Regions from separate parts of the Halobacillus sp. Marseille-Q1614 genome, predicted to be linked through region 4. Evidence: riboswitches for the same ligand, from Rfam matches in the RefSeq annotation. Region 4 holds a riboswitch; each other region holds the start of a gene.
What was found. A riboswitch is a leader RNA that binds a small molecule or an ion and turns the genes downstream of it on or off. The one in region 4 is predicted to bind S-adenosylmethionine.

Region 1 (5,514 bases), 490 kb from region 4:
TGCCACTGTTTTCGGGAATGGCGCTGCGTCTTATTGCCTTCGTCATCATCGTTGGCGTAACAATTTGGTACACATGGCGCTATGCGAAAACCATATTAAAAGACCCTGACAAAAGCATGATTGGCATTTTAGATGCAAAAGAGGCATCATCAAAAGATTTAAAAGCCCCGTTTACAGGGAGACATAAATTAATCTTAAGCTTCGTAGGTCTTGCTCTGGCTTTCTTTATATTTGCTACCATTCAATTTAAATGGACGACCGATCATATGGCTGCCTTCTTTATCATTATCGGGCTTGTGTGCGGTATCATTGCCGGCATGAATTACAATAAAATTGCCCTGACGTTTCTTGATGGCTGTCAAAAGCTTGTCTATGGTGCACTGATTATCGGTGTTGCCCGTGCCATTTTAATCGTTATGGAAAATGCACAGATTTTAGATACAGCAGTTAATGCCCTGGCAGTTCCGCTGGAAAGCTTAAGCCCTGTCATGGCAGCACTGGGAATGTTTGTGGCGAACGGACTGATGAACTTTCTTGTTCCTTCAGGGAGCGGCCAGGCGATGATTGCGATGCCGATTTTAGCCCCGCTGGCTGATATGGTTGGAGTTACCCGCCAGGTGGCTGTTCAGGCTTATCAGTTCGGAGATGGATTTACGAACAGTATTTTCCCGACTTCAGGCCCTTTAATGGCGAGTCTGGCCGTTGCCGGTGTTCCATGGATCAAATGGGCGAAATGGATGCTTCCGCTTCTGTTTATTTGGATAGCGATTGCGGTTGTCATGCTGAGCATTGCGGTTCTCATTAATTGGGGACCTGTATAAGATTCTTCGAAAGCTAAAAAGCTCAGAGGTTAAAGCTCTGAGCTTTTTTCTAATTTACGAACCTAATACTGTCATTCCTCACCATCAACCACCACACCTTTCCTCCATACACGGCCCCTTTATGTTATTTGAATTTCTTAAAATATCGCCAAGGTCTTTTTATTTTTGAGCTTTTTCGACATAATAAGAGTAACTATTCATTCTGGGAGGTCAGTTGTATGAAACAGCCGGTCATTACAGTAATAGGAAGCCTTAACATGGATCTCCTGACGACGATTTCGAGGCTTCCTGATCAAGGCGAAACCAATTTCGGAGAATCTTTTTACATGAAGCCTGGCGGGAAAGGGGCCAATCAGGCTGTAGCAGCCGCACGTCTTGGCGCAAAGGTTTCTCTAATTGGAAAAGTCGGAAACGATTCAATAGGGGTAGAACTGATCCAGCATATGAAGCGTGAGAACGTTGATACGGGGCATATCGGAATTTCAAAAACAAAGGCAACGGGTGTCGCGAACATATTAATTAATGAAAGCGACAACCGCATTATGGTCGTATCCGGAGCGAACCAGGAAGTAACGCCAGATTATGCAGAGTCCTGTAAAGAAACGCTTCTGGCAAGTGATGTCGTCCTCAGCCAGCTGGAGGTTCCAGTGGAAACCGTTGAATGGGCAGCGGATTTTTGCCATAAAAACGAGATACCGTTTGTTTTGAACCCTGCTCCTGCTGTTCCTCTGTCCGCTTCCGTCTGGGAAAAGTGCAGTTACATTACCCCAAACGAGCTGGAAGCTGCGCTGTTATTTCAAGAGCCGTCGTTTAGCGATCAGCTGATTACAACATTAGGTCCGCTTGGGGCTAAATATAAGACACTGTTTATTCCGGGATATCCGGCTGAAGTAGTGGATACAACAGGCGCGGGCGATACGTTTAACGGGGCACTGGCTTTTTCGTTAGGTGTACGACTCTCGGTGGAGCAGGCGATCGCTTTTGCGAATGCGGCGGCTTCCTTTACAGTAGAGAAACTGGGGGCCCAGGCAGGCATGCCGACATATGAAAAAGTCGAGGAGCGCATGGGACTTAACGCCTAAACGTCTCATTTTCCTTTTATTTACCAAAAAAAATTGATACGATATCAACTACAATTTAATTTCTTATCAAGAGAGGTCGAGGGTATGGCCCGCAGACACCTCAGCAACCTGTGTTTTCTTAACGCAAGGTGCTAATTCCACCAAGCTGTCCAGGCTTGGAAGATAAGAAGAGCCACATGTTACATAAAGCCGTCTCTTCTTATTATAGAAGAGATTTTTTTATGGAAAATTATAAAGAGGAGAGGATACAAGTGATAAAAACAAATCAGGCTCCATTTAAAGCAGATCATGTCGGAAGCCTCCTTCGCCCGCAGCGGATTAAGGAAGCAAGACTGCAAAAGGAAAAAGGGAAAATTTCTGCCATAGAATTACGTAATATAGAAGATGAAGAAATTACTAAGCTTGTGGAAAAGCAGAAGAAAGCCGGACTTCGGTCCATCACAGACGGCGACTTGCGCCGGTCCTGGTGGCACTTTGACTTCCTCGAAGGATTGAAAGGAGTAGAAGGATTTAAACCAGAAGAAGGAATTCAGTTTAAAGGGGTGCAGACAAAAGCCCACTCTGTCCGAGTCTTGGATAAAGTAGACTTTGACCAGCATCCGATGCTTGATGATTATAAATTTCTTCATTCCATTGTCGGACCTGATCACGTGGCGAAGTTTACAATTCCAAGCCCAAACATGCTGTTCTTTAGAGGGGATATCAATCCTGAGATTTATCCGGATGAAGCCTCCCTGTTAAAAGATCTCACGCAGGCTTACCAAAAAGCGATTCAGGCTTTTTACGATGAAGGATGCCGCTATTTACAGCTGGACGATACCTCCTGGGCTGTCTTTTTCTCCGAAGAAGGCCGGCAGAAAATTAAAGAGCGCGGCCATGAGCCTGAACAGCTTCGCCGGCTTTTCATTCAGGCAATTAATCATTCCATCGCCGGCCGACCGGACGATATGGTCATCACGATGCATATTTGCCGCGGTAATTTCCGCTCGACTTATACCGCATCCGGAGGCTATGACACGATTGCAGAAACTCTGTTTAACGAACTTAATGTCGATGGGCTTTTCTTAGAGTACGATACAGAACGTTCAGGCGGGTTACAGCCTCTAAGACAGCTTAAGCGCAAAGATTTGAAAATCGTGCTCGGGTTTATTACTTCTAAGTTTCCTGAGCTCGAAGATAAGGAGAAAATAAAAGCAAGCTTGGAGGAAGCGGCTAAGCTGGTTCCAAAAGAGCAGCTATGTTTAAGTCCTCAATGTGGATTTGCATCTACAGAAGAAGGGAATATTATAACGGAAGAGGAGCAGTGGGCGAAGCTCCGTCACGTCGTTGAAATTGCCGAAGAAGTTTGGAATTAATTCGCTCAGGCAGCGGCAGCTTAGATAAAGTTGGATAGGAGTGAATGAGATGGATCCGTTTTTAAAGCGGGTGGAGCCTTACTTCAGTACAAATGACGAAACGGTTTTAAAAATCATCATGCGTGCTTTAAGCGACCATCCAGGGATTCCTGACCGTTTGACAGCCGAGAGCTTAAAAAGAAGCAGGCTGGAAGGTCAGTACCCTTATATATCTTCGTTAAATGGCGTCATTCTTGAAGAAGGTGCCATAGAAGAACTCATAAAGTGCCTACAAGATTTGCATCGAAAACATCTTTATCAGCCTCTGTTAGAAAAAATGGATGTGATGAGCCTCATTCAGCATAAAGAAGCCCTGCGTTTCTTTATAACAGAAGAGGCATGGAGCCATTACGAGAGAATTGCAAACTGTTCAGCGAAAGATGAACTTTACTCCATTTATTCAGAATTGATTCAAATGCTTGATAAGCGCTTTGACCAGAAAACGTTTCAGCTGGCTAAAACGACGGTCGATTATATAGTGAAAAAGGGGTGGCTCGACGGCGAGGAAGCAGTGGGCGAGTTAGAAGAATCCCTCAAAGCGGCATCTGATGGATTCCGTGCTATTCTAAATGCTTATATCCTCCGTCATTTCCCTGAAGACCGGTATGTGTATCCGCTGGTTAAGGCTTTAAAGGCGGGCGGAGCCCTTTTAAGTGAAGCCGCTGCAGAAACGCTTTGTGCCTATCAAACGAATGCAATCGTAGATGAAATCTATCCTCTTTGTAAGTCAGAGGATGAAATGCTGCCGCTGAGCATCCTGATAAAAACAAAAACTGAAGAAGCATTAGAAGCCCTTCGGCAGTTGTATTCGGAAACAAAAGATCTGGAGTATAGGGAAGCCATTGTTGAAGGAATGTGCCTCCATTTTTCCGAAGACTGCCTTCATGAAATCGAGGATTTTATAGAGCGGGGCCAGTTTACCGGATTAACCGATATGGATGATGTGACCTATGTTTATTATAAAGTCGTTGGCTTAGACAGCCTCAGCCTGCTGCTTTGGGAGGATCATGAAGAGCAGGAAAGCTCATAAAAGAGAAGGACGATTTAGAAATGTTCTAAATCGTCCTTTGAGTATGTTATGAAAAATTAATAATTGCTCATTTTTTCTTTTAAAACAGAAGCTGTGTGCAAGGCCGCTTTATCGTTATGAATCTCTCCCGGCTTATTGGCTTCCCCTAATATGTATCCATTTAATGTGGTACCGAAAAATTGCAGAATATATTCAAACTGCTGAATGAGCGGAAGCCCCTTTACAGAAGGCTGATCGCCGCCGACTGCAATAACGTAAACGTACTTGGATTTCATCCGGTCTTTAAAGTCTTTATATTTCTCTTCTCTGATCGACTGCGAAAAACGGTCAATAAAGGTTTTCATGATACACGTCATGCTGTACCAGTAAATCGGTGTCGCAAAAATAAGCACCTCATGCTCCAGGATCTGATCAAAAATCCCACTGAAATCATCTGAGACGTCCTGGAAGCCTTCCTTCGAATGACGTGCATCCTGAATCGGCTGGATCTGTGAATCTCTTAAATAAATATGAGTGGTCTCATTCTCAGGGACAGATAATTTAGCAAGAGCCTCGGTGTTCCCATTTTGCCTGGTCGATCCATGAATAACCAAAATGTTCATAGTACTCCCTCCTTTGACTAGATATTAATACCATATACTAAGTTTTAATAAATGGGTACCAGGTGCCAGGAGAAAAAGAAAAAAGTTTTTGAAACTGGGACTGGAAAAATGAGAAAAATATTCTTTCCTCTTCTGCCATGAAACCATAGGATGTTTTCAAGCGTATTATAAGAAAACTTATGACGGAGGAAATAAAAATGAGCGATCAATCCGTGCTCCGCGTCAATCAGTGCACCGTCAATATCCGGGAGCAGCCATTTCTTACTGACATCACATTTGAAGTTCCAAAAGGAATAATCACGGCCCTTGTCGGCCATAACGGGGCAGGGAAATCTACATTAATGAAAACAATTATTGGCAGTCTTGAACGCACCGAGGGAAGTATCCAGATCGCTGGCATCGACCAGGATGAAAACTATTCAGACTATAAATATCAGTTCAGCTATATCCCGGAAGAACCCCTTCTTCTGTCTGAACTGACGGTGTTTCAGCACTTTCAGCTTTATCAAAAGAGCTATGATATCCCGGACGAAGTTTTCATTCCCCGTGCCAATAAATACGCAGAAGCTTTTGAGCTCATGGACA
Region 2 (5,514 bases), 700 kb from region 4:
GAAAAGCTATGAAGCGGCTAAAGACGAAATGCATAGTCTGAAAGTGGATTATGATGTTCTTCATGAAGATGAACGCTTATTTGTTGTGAAATTCACTGAAGTCATTGATGTAGGAACAAAACAGAAAGAAGAAACGATAGCTATTTTGAATTTTGACAAGAATAAAGGTAAACGTCTTGACCTAAACAATATTTTTTCTGTGGATCGAGCCATTTACACGAAAGAATTAATGCAGGTAATTTCGGAAGAAGCAGGACTTACTTTCCCTTCCACACTTGAAGGTGGGGGAAAAATGAATCCGGAAAAAGAATCGCCTCTCCTTGAAAACCTGGCACTCAAAGGGGACAAAGTAGAGATTCATTTTTCAAAAACACAGCAAAAGGAATACGCGTTAGATAAAGAAAGTGTAGAAATTGATAAGTCAGCCATCAAAGAAATGATGCATTCCAAATATGCAGAAAACAGGATTTCCTGGCTTGCAGACCAATAAACGGCCTTTGCAAGAGGAGATTTTGCGGGAGCGCTTAAAAGCGAGTGGTATGCTCCCACGGTTTTTTCTATGAGCTGGAAGAGCTGTCCCGAAAACCTTTTATAACATAAGAAATCCCCCGGAGAAAATAAGTTCTCCGGGGGATTTTTAGGTTTTTTGGTAGAAGGCAGTACTATTAGCCGCATTGTTGATCGTAAAATTGGCAGGGAAGAAGGCCTGCTGAGACCCTGCAGTGAGGCCGCGAAAGAGGAGGTGCTCACCTCTTAAACATTTAGAGGCCACCCTTTTTTCCTTATTGGCTAAGTTGAGGCCTTCTGGCCGGATTGTTTTGAAGGATATGGACGGCATCTTCGATCATGGCACTTGCCGTCGGTCGCTTCCCGGCTCCCGGACCGCGTAAAGTCACAGAGCCTGCTAGATCACTTGTTACTGTCACAGCATTGTCTACTCCTTCAATTGAATAAAGGCAATGTGAGGAAGGAAGAGCCACAGGCTTAACGCTTGCTGTAAGGCTGCCATTATTAAATGAAAGTGCCGCCACGTGACGGATTTTTTCACCATTCCTTTTTGCTTTCTCGATCTCCTTAGCAGTAAGGCTGGAAATCCCCTCGCATGGGACAGTCTCCCAGTCGGGCTGTCTGTTATAAAGAAGGTGGCTTAAGATCATTAGCTTATAGAAAGCGTCATCTCCTTCAATATCATTAGAAGGATCGGCTTCCGCATAGCCTCTTTCCTGGGCTTCCTGCAGGGCACGTGAAAAAGGCTTGCCTTCGGACTGCATAGCCGTCAGGATATAATTGCTCGTTCCGTTTAAAATTGCTTCTACTCCCGTAATTTGATTAACCTGCATTAATTTAGAAATGAGTCCAATGATCGGTGTGCCGGCAGCAGTGGTCGCTTCATAACCGATACCGACATGAGAATTGGCCTGTGCTAATAAAGAAGGGCCATAAGCCGCAAACATCACTTTATTAGCTGTTACGATATGAATTCCACGGGCAATTGCCTGGGACAGATAGGTGAAGCTCGGCTCCTCTCCGACCGTAGCTTCGAACACAATGTCTGGCTTAAGAGACAGGATATCTTCAAAATGGTCCGTCACAAATAGATGTTCTTTAATCGGCCGCGGCTTTTCTAAATTTTGAACGAGTACGCCGCAAACCTCAATTTGATCCCCGGCTAATTTTGCTAACTCTTGCTGCTTCTCAAATAAAATATCATGAACTCCCTGGCCGACTGTACCGAAACCAAGGATCGCTGCTCTAATCGTCATCCTGCATTCACTGCTCCTTGTTGATTTTTTCTTCGATCCATGAGCCCCATTCGTCGAATTCTACTAAGAATCCATCGTGGCCATAGTCTGTTTTTACATGATGGTGTTCACTGTTGGGCACATAGCGGCTGAAGGTTTCGATAAGCTCCTTTGGATACAGAAGGTCGTGTTCAAAGCTTATCGTGTACAGCTTCGCTTTGTACTGCCGTGACACTTCCTCTAAACTTCCTCGTCCGCGGCTGATATCATGATGGTTCATCGCTTCAAGTAAATAAAGGTAACTGTTAGCATCAAACCGCTGTTTGATTTTTTCACCTTGATAGTCTAAGTATGATTGAATATTATAAAGTGATTCCGTCTGGCTTCTTGCAAATCGTTTTTGAAAAAGCGTGCCACTGCGGTAAGTAACCATTCCAGCCATCCGGGCGATTTCAAACCCGTTCAGTCTGTCCGTTTGTTCATAATGGCCATCATTAAAAGAAGGATCGTCCTGAATGGCGCGTGCACCAATATGGTTAAAAGCAATGCCATAATCGCTTAAGTAAGGGGTTGCGGCCATACAGAAGAGCTGTTTCATAAAATCCGGGTACAACAGTCCCCATTCTAACGTCTGCATTCCGCCCAACGATCCGCCGATGACCGCATGAACATTGTTTATGCCAAGCTTTAACAAAGCAGCATGCTGGGCGTGGACGATATCTCTAATTGTAACGGGAGGGAACTTCTGCCGGTAATAGTCATTCGTTTGCGGGTCAATGCTTGCCGGGCCTGTAGATCCATGACATCCTCCAAGCACATTAAAGGTGATGATTTGAAATTTGGATGTATCAATGGGGCATCCATTACCCACCAGGCCTTTCCACCAGCCCGGGCTCTCCTCTGTTCCGACGGCGTACTGGTTTCCGGTCAAAGCATGGCAAATGAGTATGACAGGGGCGTCACTTGGGCCCGATCGTTCATAAGCAAGTTCAACATTAGAAAAAGTGTGTCCTGATTCAAAAGTAAAGTTATGAAGAGTAACGGCGGTATTTGTTTTCTGGTTAGAGATATTTTTAATCGACACAGCAGGATTCCCTCCTCGTATTGCTTTGACTGCATATAAAAAACCCTCTTCTAAAAGAATAAGAAGAGGGTGATCGTTTAGGTTTCCTCCTCTTATCTTTCAGATCTGATTAGATCTGTAGGAATTAGCACCTTTTCAAGCCGTTGCTTGAAGGTTGCCGGGCGTCACAGGGCCTAGTCCCTCTGCCACTCTAGATAAGAGTTATTAAATTAGTCGTCCATATAAGGTATGTTACGAATTATAGAATGAGAATTATTTATTGTCAAACTATTTTTATGCTTTTTCGTACGTTTGAAGCAGAAGCTGCCTGGGAAGATACAAATTAAGACGATAATTAGGATGAAGGAGAGATTAAAGAATGAAAGAATACAGCGTATCACCTAATAAAGATGTAACAGGCTGGTTTGTCAAAATTGAAGACGTAGCCCCAACGGACGAGTATGATGAGCGTGACACAGCGATTGCCAAAGCAAAGGAAATGGCAGAACACAACAAACCGAGCCGTGTATTAATTTTAGATAAGAACCATGAAGTAGAAGATGAAATTAAATATTAATCACCACAAGCTCCCATGACCTGGGAGCTTTTTAATATGGATCAGCTTTTTTATACGAGATTTCTATTGAAAGTAAAGGCAGTGTTAGATCAAAAAAGGAAATCTGAGAGACTCCTGCGGAATAACGATCGGGCAGGACAAGCGCAGAGGCTTGAGCTAAAAGGAACGTGAGTATGCTGAAATTATGGATTTAATGAGGGAAAAGCGTTAAGCTGATCGTATCAATAGTAAAGGTGTGCAAGCGATGGAACAACAAGCAGATGTCATAATTATAGGAGCCCGGGTCGCCGGGGCCAGCCTGGCTATTTTACTAGGTAAGATGGGGAAGAAAGTAACGCTGGTCGATAAAGCTCATTTTCCGAGTGATACATTATCTACTCATCACCTTTCTCACTTAGAGTATTTAAAAAAGTTAGAAGTTCTCAAAGAAGTAGAAGCCACGGGCCTTCGTAAAATCACCAGAATGCGTACATATATAAAGGACAGCTTTATTGAAGGACCTCGCTCTTCCTATACGCTTATACCAAAACGTGCTCATCTGGATCAAGTATTAATAAAAAAAGCACTGTCTTTCCCTAGTGTGGAACTGTTAGAAGGAACGCAGGCAGTCCATTTACTTAAGTCAGATGGCCGGGTAAATGGAATCGTCATAGTGGACAGCCATGGGAATAAGCAGTACCTGAAGGCTCCCTTAGTTGTTGGAGCTGATGGGAAGAATTCAAAGATTGCCCACTTGGCAGGAGCAAAGAAGTATGGAGACCATTCTCCGATTCGGCCTGTTTTCTACGGGTATTATAAAAACATTACACCCTTATTAGAACCGACTACAGAAATATTTTTAAACGACGGGAGGATAGGATTTTTATTCCCGATGGAACAAGGGAGGGACTGCTTAGGGCTTGAAGTCTGGCCGGAGGAGTTTCAACAGCTTGCCAAAAACCAGGGAAAATTCGAAGAAATCTATCGCACGTATTATGGGATGGAGAAACGGATGAAAGAAGCTTCTTTACAAGGAGAGATTATTGGGACACCAGGCGTTCCTAATTTCTTTCGCCAGGCGGCGGGGAAGGGCTGGGCTCTTATCGGAGATGCCGGGCATAGTAAAGATCCAAGCACAGGCCTGGGCATGAATGACGCTTTTATGCAGGCCTTCCTGCTGGCAGAAGCTATAAAATCTAATGATAATGGCTTACCGTGGGAAGATGCAGCGAAAATATTCCAAGAAAAACGGGACCAGGGATTAGCCCCAAGCTACCGATTGACGCTAGATTACATTCAGTCCCGCAGGTCATGGACGGCCAATGAAGAAGCACTATTTCAAGCAATGGCAGCCAATCCAACGGTGTGGAATAAAATTGTTCCTTCGCTGCCGGGCCTTTTGAAAGACCATTCCACCGATATTCCAGAGCTGTATGGCTCGGTAGAATACGAGGCGAAAAACTTTGAGCTTAAGGAGGAGAAATGATGAGCTGGACTAAGGAAGCGGCTTTCTTAAAGCTGCAGGAGATTTATACGGATAAAGTGATGCAGGACGAAAAACGACGTATCTTTCAGCAGGTGTATCGCCATCTTTACGAGCATTTAGAAGATTTAGCCGTGAAATCCGGGTTGAAAGAAGAAACGAAAAAACAGCTTAAATTGTTTAAAGAGTACACATTCATGCCAGGGGATAACCTGTTTCAGTCAATGAGGTATGTGTTTTTAATAGCAAGAGGCGAGAAGGAAACCGATCCAGCCGTCACCCAGTCTCATCTCAAGCGGATTTACCGGTCGCTCTTTCAGCCAGCTGGTTTAAAGAATCCGTATATTCCTGATTCGTTTTGGACTACCCCTTTAGGTGTCGCCTGCACAGTTGCCGAAAAAGGGGTAGAAGCGGTATATCCGATTCTTGATGAAATAGAATTAGATTTATAATAATAAAAAAGATTTTATCTTCCCCCACGTCGCGGATACTAATCGCTTTTTCGTGGACGAACGCCTGAGCCTCTTTGTGAAACTCACACTGCGGGGTCTCGGATCGTCTGTTTTTCCGCAGGAATCTCGCAGTATTCGCTTCCTCGGTAACGAAAAAGACTTTTCTTCATCCAGCTTTCCGGGCTTTATGGAGCAAAGTCTTTTTCATATTTTCACAA
Region 3 (5,514 bases), 600 kb from region 4:
GGTTGTTGTCCCTGAAACCGGCATCTCTCTGCAAAATAGAGGCCATAACTTTACGATGGAAGAAGGTCACGCGAATTCGCTGCAAGGAAATAAGCGCTCGTATCATACGATCATTCCAGGCTTTTTAACTATAGAAGGAACTGCGGTTGGACCATTTGGAGTGATGGGCGGATTTATGCAGCCTCAGGGACATATGCAGGTGATTATGAATACTGTGGATTTTCATTTAAATCCGCAGGCAGCTTTAGATTCCCCGAGATGGCAATGGATGAAAGATAAGACGGTTTGGGTAGAGCCTGATTTTCCTACACACATTGCAGCAGAGCTTCGACGCAAGGGACACGATGTTCAGGTGCAGCTGGAGACCGGGGCTTTTGGAAGAGGCCAGATCATCTGGCGGGATACGAATGGAACCTTGTACGGAGGCACGGAATCAAGAACGGACGGTACGATTTCTGCCTATTAATTTTTTAGAGAGGAGCGGGAAGCTGTGCAGCAATTGAATCTCTTCCTTGCTTTTTTTAGAGTAGGGATTTTCGGATATGGAGGGGGGCCTTCCTCCATACCTCTCGTTCATAATGAAGTAGTAAAAAAATATAAGTGGATGTCGGATGACGAATTTGCTGACATATTAGCTCTCGGCAATTCGCTTCCTGGGCCGATTGCGACTAAAATGGCCGGCTATATCGGGTATCGGGTTTCAGGGCTGCTGGGCATGATTAACGCTGTTTTAGCCACTATTCTGCCAACGATCGTCCTTATAATCATCTTGCTGACCTTTTTAAATAATTTTCGCGATCTCGCCTGGGTAAATGGCATGACCCAGGCTGTCGTCCCAGTCGTAGGAGTAATGCTTGCAGTGTTAACCTATGACTTTTTGAAAAAATCACAGGGCAGTCTTGGTTACCTGCTGACCATTCTATTAGGATCAGGGTCACTGATTTTAATTGAAGGAATAGGCATACATCCCGGCATCATAATTGCAGCCTTATTGTTGTTCGCCCTTTTAAAACCTATGAAGAAAACAAAAAATGACGTCACTAAGGAACAAAGCAAGGAGTCAACTCTATGATATATTGGCATATCTTTATCGCATTTTTCATACCCGGCATCGTAGGTTACGGCGGCGGGCCGGCTTCCATTCCGCTGGTTGAAAATGAGGTAGTCGGCCGATTTAAGTGGCTGACGGTGAATGAATTCAGTGAAATGCTTGCTATGGCCAACGCATTGCCAGGCCCGATTGCGACTAAAATGGCTGGGTATATAGGCTATCAGCAAGCCGGCATTCTCGGAGCTTCTGTCGGAGTATTTGCTACCGTAGCTCCTTCGTTAATTTTAATGATCGCATTACTAAGCCTGCTCAATAAGTATAAGGGATCACCTCGGGTGAAGTTGATGACTTCCCTGATCCGGCCTGCAATCGCCGTCCTGTTAGGTGTCATGGCCTACCAATTTTTTCAGACATCATATGTATCGACAGGCACCCTGCATACTATACTACTGATTGTATTAAGCTTTGTACTGCTTGAAAAGGTAAAGGTACATCCGGCCTTTGTAATCGCCGGGTCGCTTCTATATGGAGCCGTTTTTCTCGGATAATAAAACCATTATTTGAAACAACTGCACGCCTTGTCTCGTATATACATATATGACGGAGAAGGGAGTTGTTAATTATGAGCAATTATTCAATTGATGAATTTATTCGGCAGACAAAGCAGGATGAAAGTGAAAATGAGTTCTTTGAATTAGAAACACCGCGTATATTAGAAGTAAATCTCTCTGATCAAGTATGGGCCAAATCAGGTTCCATGATCTCTTACAATGGAAACATTAAGTTCGAAAGAGAAGGGATCTTAGAACATGGAGTCGGCCGCATGTTTAAAAAAGCTTTATCAGGTGAAGGCAGTTCACTTATGAAAGCCACAGGCCAGGGAAGACTTTACTTAGCCGATCAGGGAAAAAAGATTACGATCTTTAACCTTGATAATGAAGCGATAACGGTAAACGGCAACGACTTATTAGCATTTGAACCAGGTATTCAATGGGATATCAAATTAATGAAAAAAGTAGCAGGAATGATGGCAGGTGGACTGTTCAATGTTACCTTAGAAGGCAGAGGAAGGGTGGCGGTCACTTCACATTATGAACCTTTAACTTTGCTCGTTAAGCCCGGATCTCCTGTGATTACAGACCCTAATGCTACGGTAGCCTGGTCCGGTCACTTAAAGCCGGAATTTCGCACAGACATCAGCTTGAAAACTTTTGTAGGGCGGGGAAGTGGTGAATCTATTCAAATGGAATTTAACGGAGAAGGTTTTGTCATTGTCCAGCCATTTGAAGAGGTGTATACGTCTGGAAGCAGCTGATTTTTAAAAAATAGTGCTTTCGCCTTTACTTCGACTAAAAAAAATTGTATTATATAGAATAACTAAAAAAATAACGGAAACTTCTTATCCAGAGAGGCGGAGGGACTGGCCCTTTGATGCCCGGCAACCATCGAATCAATCATTAGATTGACGAGAACGGTGCCAATTCCTGTAGAATGGTTGATCCATTCTAGAAGATGAGAGGATCGTACGGAAATGACGACCCCTTTTCTTTATCTCGGATAAGAAAAGGGGTTTTTGATTGTATAAACCGTCAAGCTCTCTTAGGTAGAAGTTGCGTTTAGAGAAAGGGAAGATGATGATGGCAACAGCTATTTTTGCAGCAGGATGTTTTTGGGGAGTTGAAGCATTTTTCGAACGCTTTGAAGGAATTACGAAAACAAGAGTTGGATATACAGGCGGGCATGTACCCCACCCAACTTATGAGCAAGTAAAAACAGGAACTACCGGGCATGCAGAATCCATCCGAATTGAGTATGATCCACAAGTGATCACTTACGGAGGCCTGGTTAATATATTTTTCGAATCACACGATCCTACAACAAAAGATCGCCAGGGTGGAGATGTTGGCCACCAATATCGTTCCGCTATCTTTTATCAGAATGAAGCGGAGAAAGCTATAGCCGAAGAAAAAATTCAACAGTGGACGAATAAAGGCGTTTTTAAGCGACCGATTGTTACGGAAGTTACTCCGGTTGAAACTTTCTATGAAGCTGAAGAATATCATCAGAAATATTCACAAAAGCACAGCTCATTCGCTTGTGGAATCAGCTGACGATTTGGCAAGCACCTTTTCTAAATGGAAAAGGTGCTTTTTTATGTTGTCTAGGAAATTAAAAAATTCCAAGCTGTGGATATGTTTAGAAGAGCGACATCCAGCTCCATCCCCCAGACACTCGGGTCATAAGCAATCCGCCCTGCTAAAAGGGAAGGCCACCTTCCTCCGGCCGTTTTGCTTATGCGTTTCGTGTCTACCAGGCGCTTTAAGCCTTTGTTCTGTGGTTGTGGTACGGCTGAGGAGGGAGAGCGTTGTAGAAGCAGTTATGAACGTTGAAAAGAAATTGAAAAACCGGTGAAAGCACCCGGAAATTCTAAAATCGCCGCGCGCGCTAAAAAAAGCTCCTCTTAAAAGAAGAGGAGCTGCATCCGTCTAGCTTAATGAAGTTTTTAAATCACGGTTTAACTTTTTCATTTTTTCTTTAATTACTGCTGTATCGGCAAACATATCGTGAATACCTTGGTGTTTCTTCGTGAAAATGACGACAAGGTAAGGCAGTCCAATGACCGCCATGCTGATATATCTTCCGATGACTTCTCTAAAAATCACTTGTCCTTTTGATAATGAATCTCCTTGAAGCGATTCTACGGACAAGCCGAGAATCATTTTTCCGAGTGTGGCCCGGAAGAACCAGGTCATTAATGCAAAATACAGAAAGAACACAAGGGATTGAACGATATTCGATGCACTAAACAATTCTATCCATAGTTTTGCATCTGAGAGGTTAGTTAATCTTAACAGCGGTCTTGTGATGATAGAATTCAGACTCCAAATCACTATTAAATCAATAATGTAAGCAAAGAAGCGAGGAGCGAATCCAGCGTAGATGACGCGGTGAAATTCTGTTAAGTTTTCCGTAACGGTCTCGTTTAAGTGGCTGCGGTTCGGCTCTACGGTATCCATTTAATCTCCTCCTTTACTCTGAGTACATATACATCATGCGTGGTCCTTGGCGGTTATCGATCATCTCATTTATCCATTTAATTTCATTGTTTGGTAAAAAACTTTCCACACTAAGCGGAATCCCAAGGAAGCTGTCAGTGTTGGTGTATTCGAAAATTTCTGGGTTACCGCCGATTTCTTCTTTTAAGGAATTCAACGCATCTTCTTCAAACCCGATCTGATCAATCAGGCCGTTGTCCGCAGCTTGCTGTCCTGAATAAATACGGCCATCTGCCAGTTCTCTCACTTTATCTTCGGACATTCCCCGTCCTTCGCTGATTACGTTGACGAACCCTTGGTAAGACTCATCGACTAGGGTTTGAAGGATTTCGCGGTCTTCTTCTGTCATCTCTTTTGTAGGGCTCATGATGTCCTTGAATTGGCCGCTCTTAATCGTATTGAATTTTACACCGTATTCATTAGCAAGCTCTTGATAGTTAATGCTTTGCATAATGACACCTAGTGATCCTGTGAAAGTTTCTTCAGATGCAAAAATTTGATCAGCGGGTGCTGATATGTAATATCCTCCTGATGCGGCCATGCCGCCCATTGAAACATACAATTTCTTATCCTGTTCTTTAATTTCCTGAAGCTTGTCGTGGATTTCTGCGCTTTCAAATACCCCTCCGCCTGGAGAGTTAACGTAGAGCAGAACTCCTTTTACGGTACTGTCATTTTTAATAGCTTCGAGCTGTTTCATGAACTGCTCGTGGTTATATCCTTCGCCTGAAAATGGGTTGGACCCCTCGCCTGAGATAATCGTTCCATCTACGGTAAGGTGGGCAATTCGGTTTGAATTTGATCCATTCTCTACTACTTTCTCTTTGGGACCTTCATCCTCAGTAAACATGTTTCGGGATTCATTAAATGTATCAGACATTAAAAATCCAATGCTTTGAGTAAGAACGCCGATAAGTAATAACCCTGCTGCAATTCCTATGGCTATCAGCCGCTTTTTCTTCATATTCACCTTTCCTTTCATAAAATCTCTGAAACCTAATCGTAGCAAAAAAATACCAAATAATATATAAAAAAGTGGGTGTTCACGAATCGTTTACATTCCATTCACTTTCCAGGATGCTCATCTCCCATAAATTCCAGAATTCATGATCCACCAGTTTGTGATCGAGCAGGCAGCCGTCGATTTGAAAGCCGGCTTTTTTATATGTATGTACGGCCGGCTCGTTAAAATCAAATACGCCAAGGCTGACTTTATGTAATTGCAGTTCATTAAAGGAAACCTCAAGCAGAGCTTCCAACATTTTTAATCCCAACCCTTTACCTCGTTCTTCACTACTTATAAAAATATGGCCGACACGTGCGGAGCGGTTTATGTGATCAATATTTTTTAAAGCTGCGTGGCCTACTGTAAGTCCGCCTTCCACCGCTTTATAAATTTGACAGTTA
Region 4 (5,514 bases):
TACAAAGAAATGGGTGGGCACATGGGAGAAAAATTAAAGATCTTTAGTGACTGGATGACGCCTGTTGGTGAAAAGGATCGAGACGAAGTCCACCGTGACGGGGATTGGCACGAAAGTTTTCACTGCTGGTTTTACAGGCATGATAAAGACGAAACCTTCCTTTATTTTCAGAAACGATCGGACACGAAGAAGGAATTCCCATGCTTGTACGACATAACCGCGGCAGGGCATATTCAGTGTACAGAAGGGCGGGTAGAAGGAGGTCTTCGGGAAATCAGTGAAGAGCTGGGGCTGCAGCTTAGTGAGAAAGATATAGATTATCACGGATTCTACAAAGAAGAGCTTCGTGTGAAAACTTTAAAAGACCGAGAAATCTGTCATATTTACCTATATGCTTATGATGAAGCGAAAACTTTAACGATGAATGAAGAAGTTACCGACGTAGTCAGAGTTAATTTAGAAGAGTTCTTAAGCATGATTTCCAAGAACGGAAAATTTGTAACGGCTGAGTCCCTATTTCATAAGGAATCTATCTTGATGGAAGCCGAAGATTTCTGTCCGCATGACTTTAATTATTATCAGCATATCATCCAGGCGATCATGAGCACGCGATAGTTTTTTCGTTGACATCATGGTTTGGTCGTATTATATACTGTGGAAAACATATAAAGGAGAGACAGCAATGACTAAATCTTTTCATACACAAGTCGTACATAACCAAATTGACCAGGAGAAAGCCTTAAATAGTAAATCCACTCCGATCTATCAGACGTCTGCCTTTTCTTTTCGGGATTTAGACCACTTGGAGAGCTACTATGCAGGAGAGACCCCATATTCTTATACGAGAGAAAACAACCCGAACACAGATGAGCTCGGTCGTACGGTAGCCAATCTTGAAGGAGCGCCTGCTGGAGCAGCCTCATCATCAGGAATCTCGGCAATTATGGCGGGGGGTCTGTCCGGTTCAGAAGCCGGAGATCATATTTTGACAGCCGGAGAGTTATAAGGCGGCACCCACCAGCCGATTTCAAAAAAAATTTTCGCTTTTTGAATTGAATACACGATGGTTTCTTTTGCAGATGAACAAGCGATAAAAGATGCCATTCAGCCAAACACGAAGCTATTGTATTCCGAATCGATCTCCAATCCATTTCTACGAGTAGAAAATATCGAAAAACTGGTTGCCATAGCTCAGCAGCACAGCCTGCGGACGATGATTGACAATACATTTGCTACTCCTTATTTACTGCAGCCTTATAAACAGGGAGTGGATATCGTTGTCCACAGTGCCACTAAATACATCGGCGGGCACAGTGACGTTACTTCAGGCGTGGTCATTGGCCATGAAGATCTTATGGCTAAAGCGAAAAGGAAAGTGATAGGGCTTGGTACTAACTTAAGTCCATTTGAAGCCTGGCTGACACAGCGCGGATCCAAAACGCTGGCGCTGAGAATGAGACAACAGGCAGCTAATGCGGGCCAGGTTGCCAGTAAGCTGAGCGAGAACAGCGGCGTAAAGCGAGTCTTTTACCCAGAAGAGGTTTCTGATCGTGGGAATGGGGCGATCGTTACGATTGAACTTAGTCATAATGCGGATGTAGAAACATTTTTCAAATCACTTGGGTGGATTAAACTTGCTCCGACACTTGCCGGTGTTGAGACAACTGTATCCTACCCAATCCGTACTTCACACCGTTCGCTTACGCCTGAAGAAAGGGAGAAGATCGGCATAAATGAATATGTGATTCGCTTGTCAATTGGGATAGAAGAAGCGGATGATATTATTGCCCAATTCAAAGAAGCAATTGAACATTCTGTTAAATAAATATTCGAAAAATTATTGACTTTAAAGCAGCTAATCCTTATAATTCATAAACATAACCAAATTAAATATTGAGATTACTCTTATCAAGAGCGGCAGAGGGACTAGGCCCTGTGAAGCCCGGCAACCTTCAAACATCGGTTTGAAAAGGTGCCAAATCCTACAGATCACGGATCTGAGAGATAAGAGGAGGACTTTTGTTATTAACAACCCCTCTTCTTATCGAAGAGGGGTTTTTTGCGTCTTTTGTAACACATGACATAACTAAAAACTAAGGAGGATTTTACTATGACAAACTCTTTTGAAAGCTATGATTTAGATACCATTTCCTTACATGGCGGTCAATCTCCGGACCCAACGACAGGTTCACGCGCCGTACCAATTTACCAGACAACATCTTACGTGTTTCATGATACTGATCATGCGCAAAGTTTATTTGCCTTAGATGAGCCGGGAAATATTTACTCTCGTATTGGCAACCCGACCGTGGATGTATTTGAGAAAAGGATGGCTTTGCTGGAGAACGGTGTAGCTTCAGTGGCTACAGCTTCTGGGATGTCCGCCATTTCTCTTTCGATCTTAAACCTGGCTGGAGCAGGTGATGAGATTGTGGCAGCGGCTAATTTGTACGGCGGAACGTATAATTTGTTCGCTAATACTTTGCCGAGATATGGCATTAAAGTAGTTTTCGTAGATCCTGAAGATCCTGAGAACTTCCGCAAAGCGATCAACGATAAAACAAAAGCAGTATTTGCTGAAACAATTGGTAACCCGAGCCTGCACGTGCTGGATTTCGAAAAAGTGGCTCAAGTTGCCCACGATAACGACATTCCGCTCATTGTCGATAACACGTTTGCAACCCCATATTCCTGCAAACCGCTTGAATGGGGAGCAGACATTGTCGTTCATTCGGCAACCAAATGGATTGGCGGCCACGGTACGACAATCGGAGGTGTCGTTATTGACGGAGGACGCTTTGACTGGAGCAACGGCAAGTTCCCAGTATTCACAGAACCAGATGAAAGCTACAATGGCATTCGCTATGCCGCTGACTTTGGGACATTAGCTTTTATTACAAAACTCCGTGTTCAATTACTTAGAGACTTGGGAGCATGCTTAAGCCCGCAGAACGCGTTCCAGCTTCTTCAAGGCTTAGAAACACTTCACTTAAGAGTAGAACGCCATAATGATAATGCGCTGGAAGTGGCTGAATATTTAAAAGCACATCCGGATGTAGACTGGGTATCCTACCCGGGATTAAAAGAGCACCCGGCTCATGATCTGGCTAAGAAATACTTAGAGGTCGGTTATGGATCAATTGTAAACTTCGGCATTAAAGGCGGCCGTGAAGCGGGTCGCCAAGTAATTAACAACATTTCACTCTGGTCTCACGTAGCGAATGTCGGTGATGCCAAATCTCTTATCATTCACCCGGCGTCCACTACCCACCAGCAGCTGTCTGTAGAAGATTTGGCAGCCAGCGGGGTAACCGAAGAATTAATCCGCTTATCTGTCGGAATTGAATCAGCTAAAGATTTAATCAATGACTTAAACCGCGCCATTGGCAAAGCAACAGGCAGAGAAGCTGATACAGCCATTACAGAAAATGATGAGGGTGTAATCAAGTGGGCCCTTAATTCTCCAAAGGTAACGGAAACCGTCGATGGAGAAGAGGTAACAAGACCAAAACGGCTCGCGATAGTCGGGCTTAGCGGCAAGCCGTCCCGACCAAGTCACCGTTTGGCCCGCAAAATGCAGCGTATGGGTTATCAAATCGTACCCGTCAATCCTCGAGAAGAAGAAGTGTTAGGGGAAAAAGCTTATCCTGACCTGCGCGCCATTCCTTTTAAAATTGATGTTGCCCAAATCTTCCGCAGTCCGGAAGCGGCCATTGAAATTGCTAAAGAAGCGGCCGAAGTGAAGCCAGAGGTATTTTGGCTGCAGGAAGGGGTCATTTCTCCGGAAGCAGCTAAAATTGCGAGCGATGCCGGTTTGCAGGTCATTCACAACCGCTGTACGTATAAAGAAGCACAACGCTTAAGAGGCACCATAGAAACTTATGCATGTGAGATATAAAACAGGAGGAAAGAATGAAAATTAAATCCTCCGTTACTATCTACTGTTCTGCTGCTTACAATTACGTTAATTGTCTGCTCAAACGCCGAAGAAGAAGGCGGCCTTGATAAAATCACACGCGAACGCGGTGACTCTTACTTAGCGGAATTAAAGCAGCTAGACTTTACAAAAGGGTAAGGAGGATCGTTTTAGATGACGGAAAAAGTTCTGCCGCCAAGAAAAGGAAGTTATAATGTCGGAATAGAATGGATGGAAGGCGAACCCTTCAGCTGGGAGCGCGTCCATCCGATGTTTACCTGGTTTGAAACAGGCAAAGTAAACATGGCGCATGAATGCGTGGACCGGCATGTGGAAGATGGAAAAGGTGAAAAAACGGCGCTTCACTATTTTTCTGAGGAGCTGGAAATTACTTTCACTTATCGTGAACTGCAGACAGAGGTGAATCGCTGGAGCAACGTGCTTCGTACCAAGGGCGTGAAAAAGGGCGATTTCGTATTTATTTTCCTTCCGAAGCATCCTTATTGTCATATTGCCATGCTGGCAGCCATTAAAATCGGTGCTGTTGTCGGTCCATTGTTCGAAGCTTTTATGGAAGAAGCCGTAAAAGACAGAATTAATGATTGTGAAGGAAAATATCTAATCACAAATTCTGATTTCCTGGATCGTGTGAAACGCGAGGAAATACCAAGTTTAAAAACTGTCTTTACGACTGATTTCGATACTGTCGGTTCAGATATTTCCATAACGAAAGAAGCGGAGGAAGTATCAGATCATGCCGAGACAGAATGGGTCGATCTTGAAGACGGTTTAAATATTCACTATACGAGCGGGTCGACAGGCAAACCGAAAGGCATTATCCACGCTCATCGAAATATGATCCAGCAGTACCAAACCGGCCGCTGGGTGCTCGATTTAAAGGAAGACGATGTTTATTGGTGTACCGCTCATCCCGGTTGGATAACGGGGACGGTTTATGGAGTATTTGCCCCGCTTTTAAACGGCGTAACGACGATCATTCACAGCAGCCGATTTTCCGCGGATAACTGGTATCAAATTCTTCAGGATGCCAAAGTCACGGTTTGGTACAGTGCTCCTACTGCTTTTCGTATGCTGATGGCAAAAGGGGATAAGGCTTTAAGAAGGTATGATCTGTCTTCACTTCGTCACATTTTAAGCGTCGGGGAACCGCTTAACCCTGAAGTGATTTACTGGGGAGAGCGCAACCTGAACTTAAGAATCCACGATACGTGGTGGATGACAGAAACAGGGGCCCAGCTGATCGCCAATCTGCCGACGAGAACAATTAAGCCGGGTTCGATGGGGCGCCCGATTCCTGGTATCGAAGTTTCTGTTTTAGATGAAGAAGGAGAAGAGTTGCTCGCTTATGAAACAGGCCACTTGGCGATTAAATCATCCTGGCCTTCTTTAATGAAGGAAGTATGGAAAAATAAAGAGAAGTTTCAGTCTTATTTTCCCCACGGAGAGGAATGGTACATTTCCGGAGACCTCGCCTATTTAGATGAAGACGGGTACGTATTTTTCCAGGGGCGCAGCGACGATATGATCAACTCCTCAGGAGAACGCATCGGCCCGTTTGAAGTAGAAAGCAAACTGAT

Region 1: another riboswitch for S-adenosylmethionine. It lies ahead of HUS26_RS17215 (5-methyltetrahydropteroyltriglutamate--homocysteine S-methyltransferase); the one in region 4 lies ahead of HUS26_RS14595 (PLP-dependent aspartate aminotransferase family protein).
Region 2: another riboswitch for S-adenosylmethionine. It lies ahead of HUS26_RS18150 (homoserine O-acetyltransferase); the one in region 4 lies ahead of HUS26_RS14595 (PLP-dependent aspartate aminotransferase family protein).
Region 3: another riboswitch for S-adenosylmethionine. It lies ahead of msrA (peptide-methionine (S)-S-oxide reductase MsrA); the one in region 4 lies ahead of HUS26_RS14595 (PLP-dependent aspartate aminotransferase family protein).

What each region holds. Positions count from the first base shown of each region.
Region 1 is NZ_CADDWH010000001.1:3,419,120-3,424,633, forward strand. It holds gene HUS26_RS17205 (YfcC family protein) at 1-821, shown strand, start outside; gene HUS26_RS17210 (ribokinase) at 1,040-1,903, shown strand; SAM riboswitch class I at 1,964-2,072, shown strand; gene HUS26_RS17215 (5-methyltetrahydropteroyltriglutamate--homocysteine S-methyltransferase) at 2,125-3,258, shown strand; gene HUS26_RS17220 (HEAT repeat domain-containing protein) at 3,308-4,327, shown strand; gene HUS26_RS17225 (flavodoxin family protein) at 4,384-4,929, opposite strand; partial or broken gene HUS26_RS17230 (ATP-binding cassette domain-containing protein) at 5,220-5,514, shown strand, end outside.
Region 2 is NZ_CADDWH010000001.1:3,620,954-3,626,467, forward strand. It holds gene HUS26_RS18140 (hypothetical protein) at 1-490, shown strand, start outside; gene HUS26_RS18145 (homoserine dehydrogenase) at 783-1,763, opposite strand; gene HUS26_RS18150 (homoserine O-acetyltransferase) at 1,771-2,826, opposite strand; SAM riboswitch class I at 2,916-3,027, opposite strand; gene HUS26_RS18155 (DUF2188 domain-containing protein) at 3,185-3,382, shown strand; gene HUS26_RS18160 (NAD(P)/FAD-dependent oxidoreductase) at 3,627-4,847, shown strand; gene HUS26_RS18165 (hypothetical protein) at 4,847-5,296, shown strand.
Region 3 is NZ_CADDWH010000001.1:2,330,497-2,336,010, reverse strand. It holds gene HUS26_RS11845 (gamma-glutamyltransferase family protein) at 1-466, shown strand, start outside; gene HUS26_RS11840 (chromate transporter) at 491-1,072, shown strand; gene HUS26_RS11835 (chromate transporter) at 1,069-1,599, shown strand; gene HUS26_RS11830 (AIM24 family protein) at 1,674-2,366, shown strand; SAM riboswitch class I at 2,448-2,570, shown strand; gene msrA (peptide-methionine (S)-S-oxide reductase MsrA) at 2,689-3,162, shown strand; gene HUS26_RS11820 (RDD family protein) at 3,538-4,068, opposite strand; gene sppA (signal peptide peptidase SppA) at 4,082-5,071, opposite strand; gene HUS26_RS11810 (GNAT family N-acetyltransferase) at 5,151-5,514, opposite strand, start outside.
Region 4 is NZ_CADDWH010000001.1:2,925,546-2,931,059, reverse strand. It holds gene HUS26_RS14605 (NUDIX domain-containing protein) at 22-615, shown strand; partial or broken gene HUS26_RS14600 (PLP-dependent aspartate aminotransferase family protein) at 683-1,825, shown strand; SAM riboswitch class I at 1,903-2,011, shown strand; gene HUS26_RS14595 (PLP-dependent aspartate aminotransferase family protein) at 2,111-3,898, shown strand; gene acsA (acetate--CoA ligase) at 4,091-5,514, shown strand, end outside.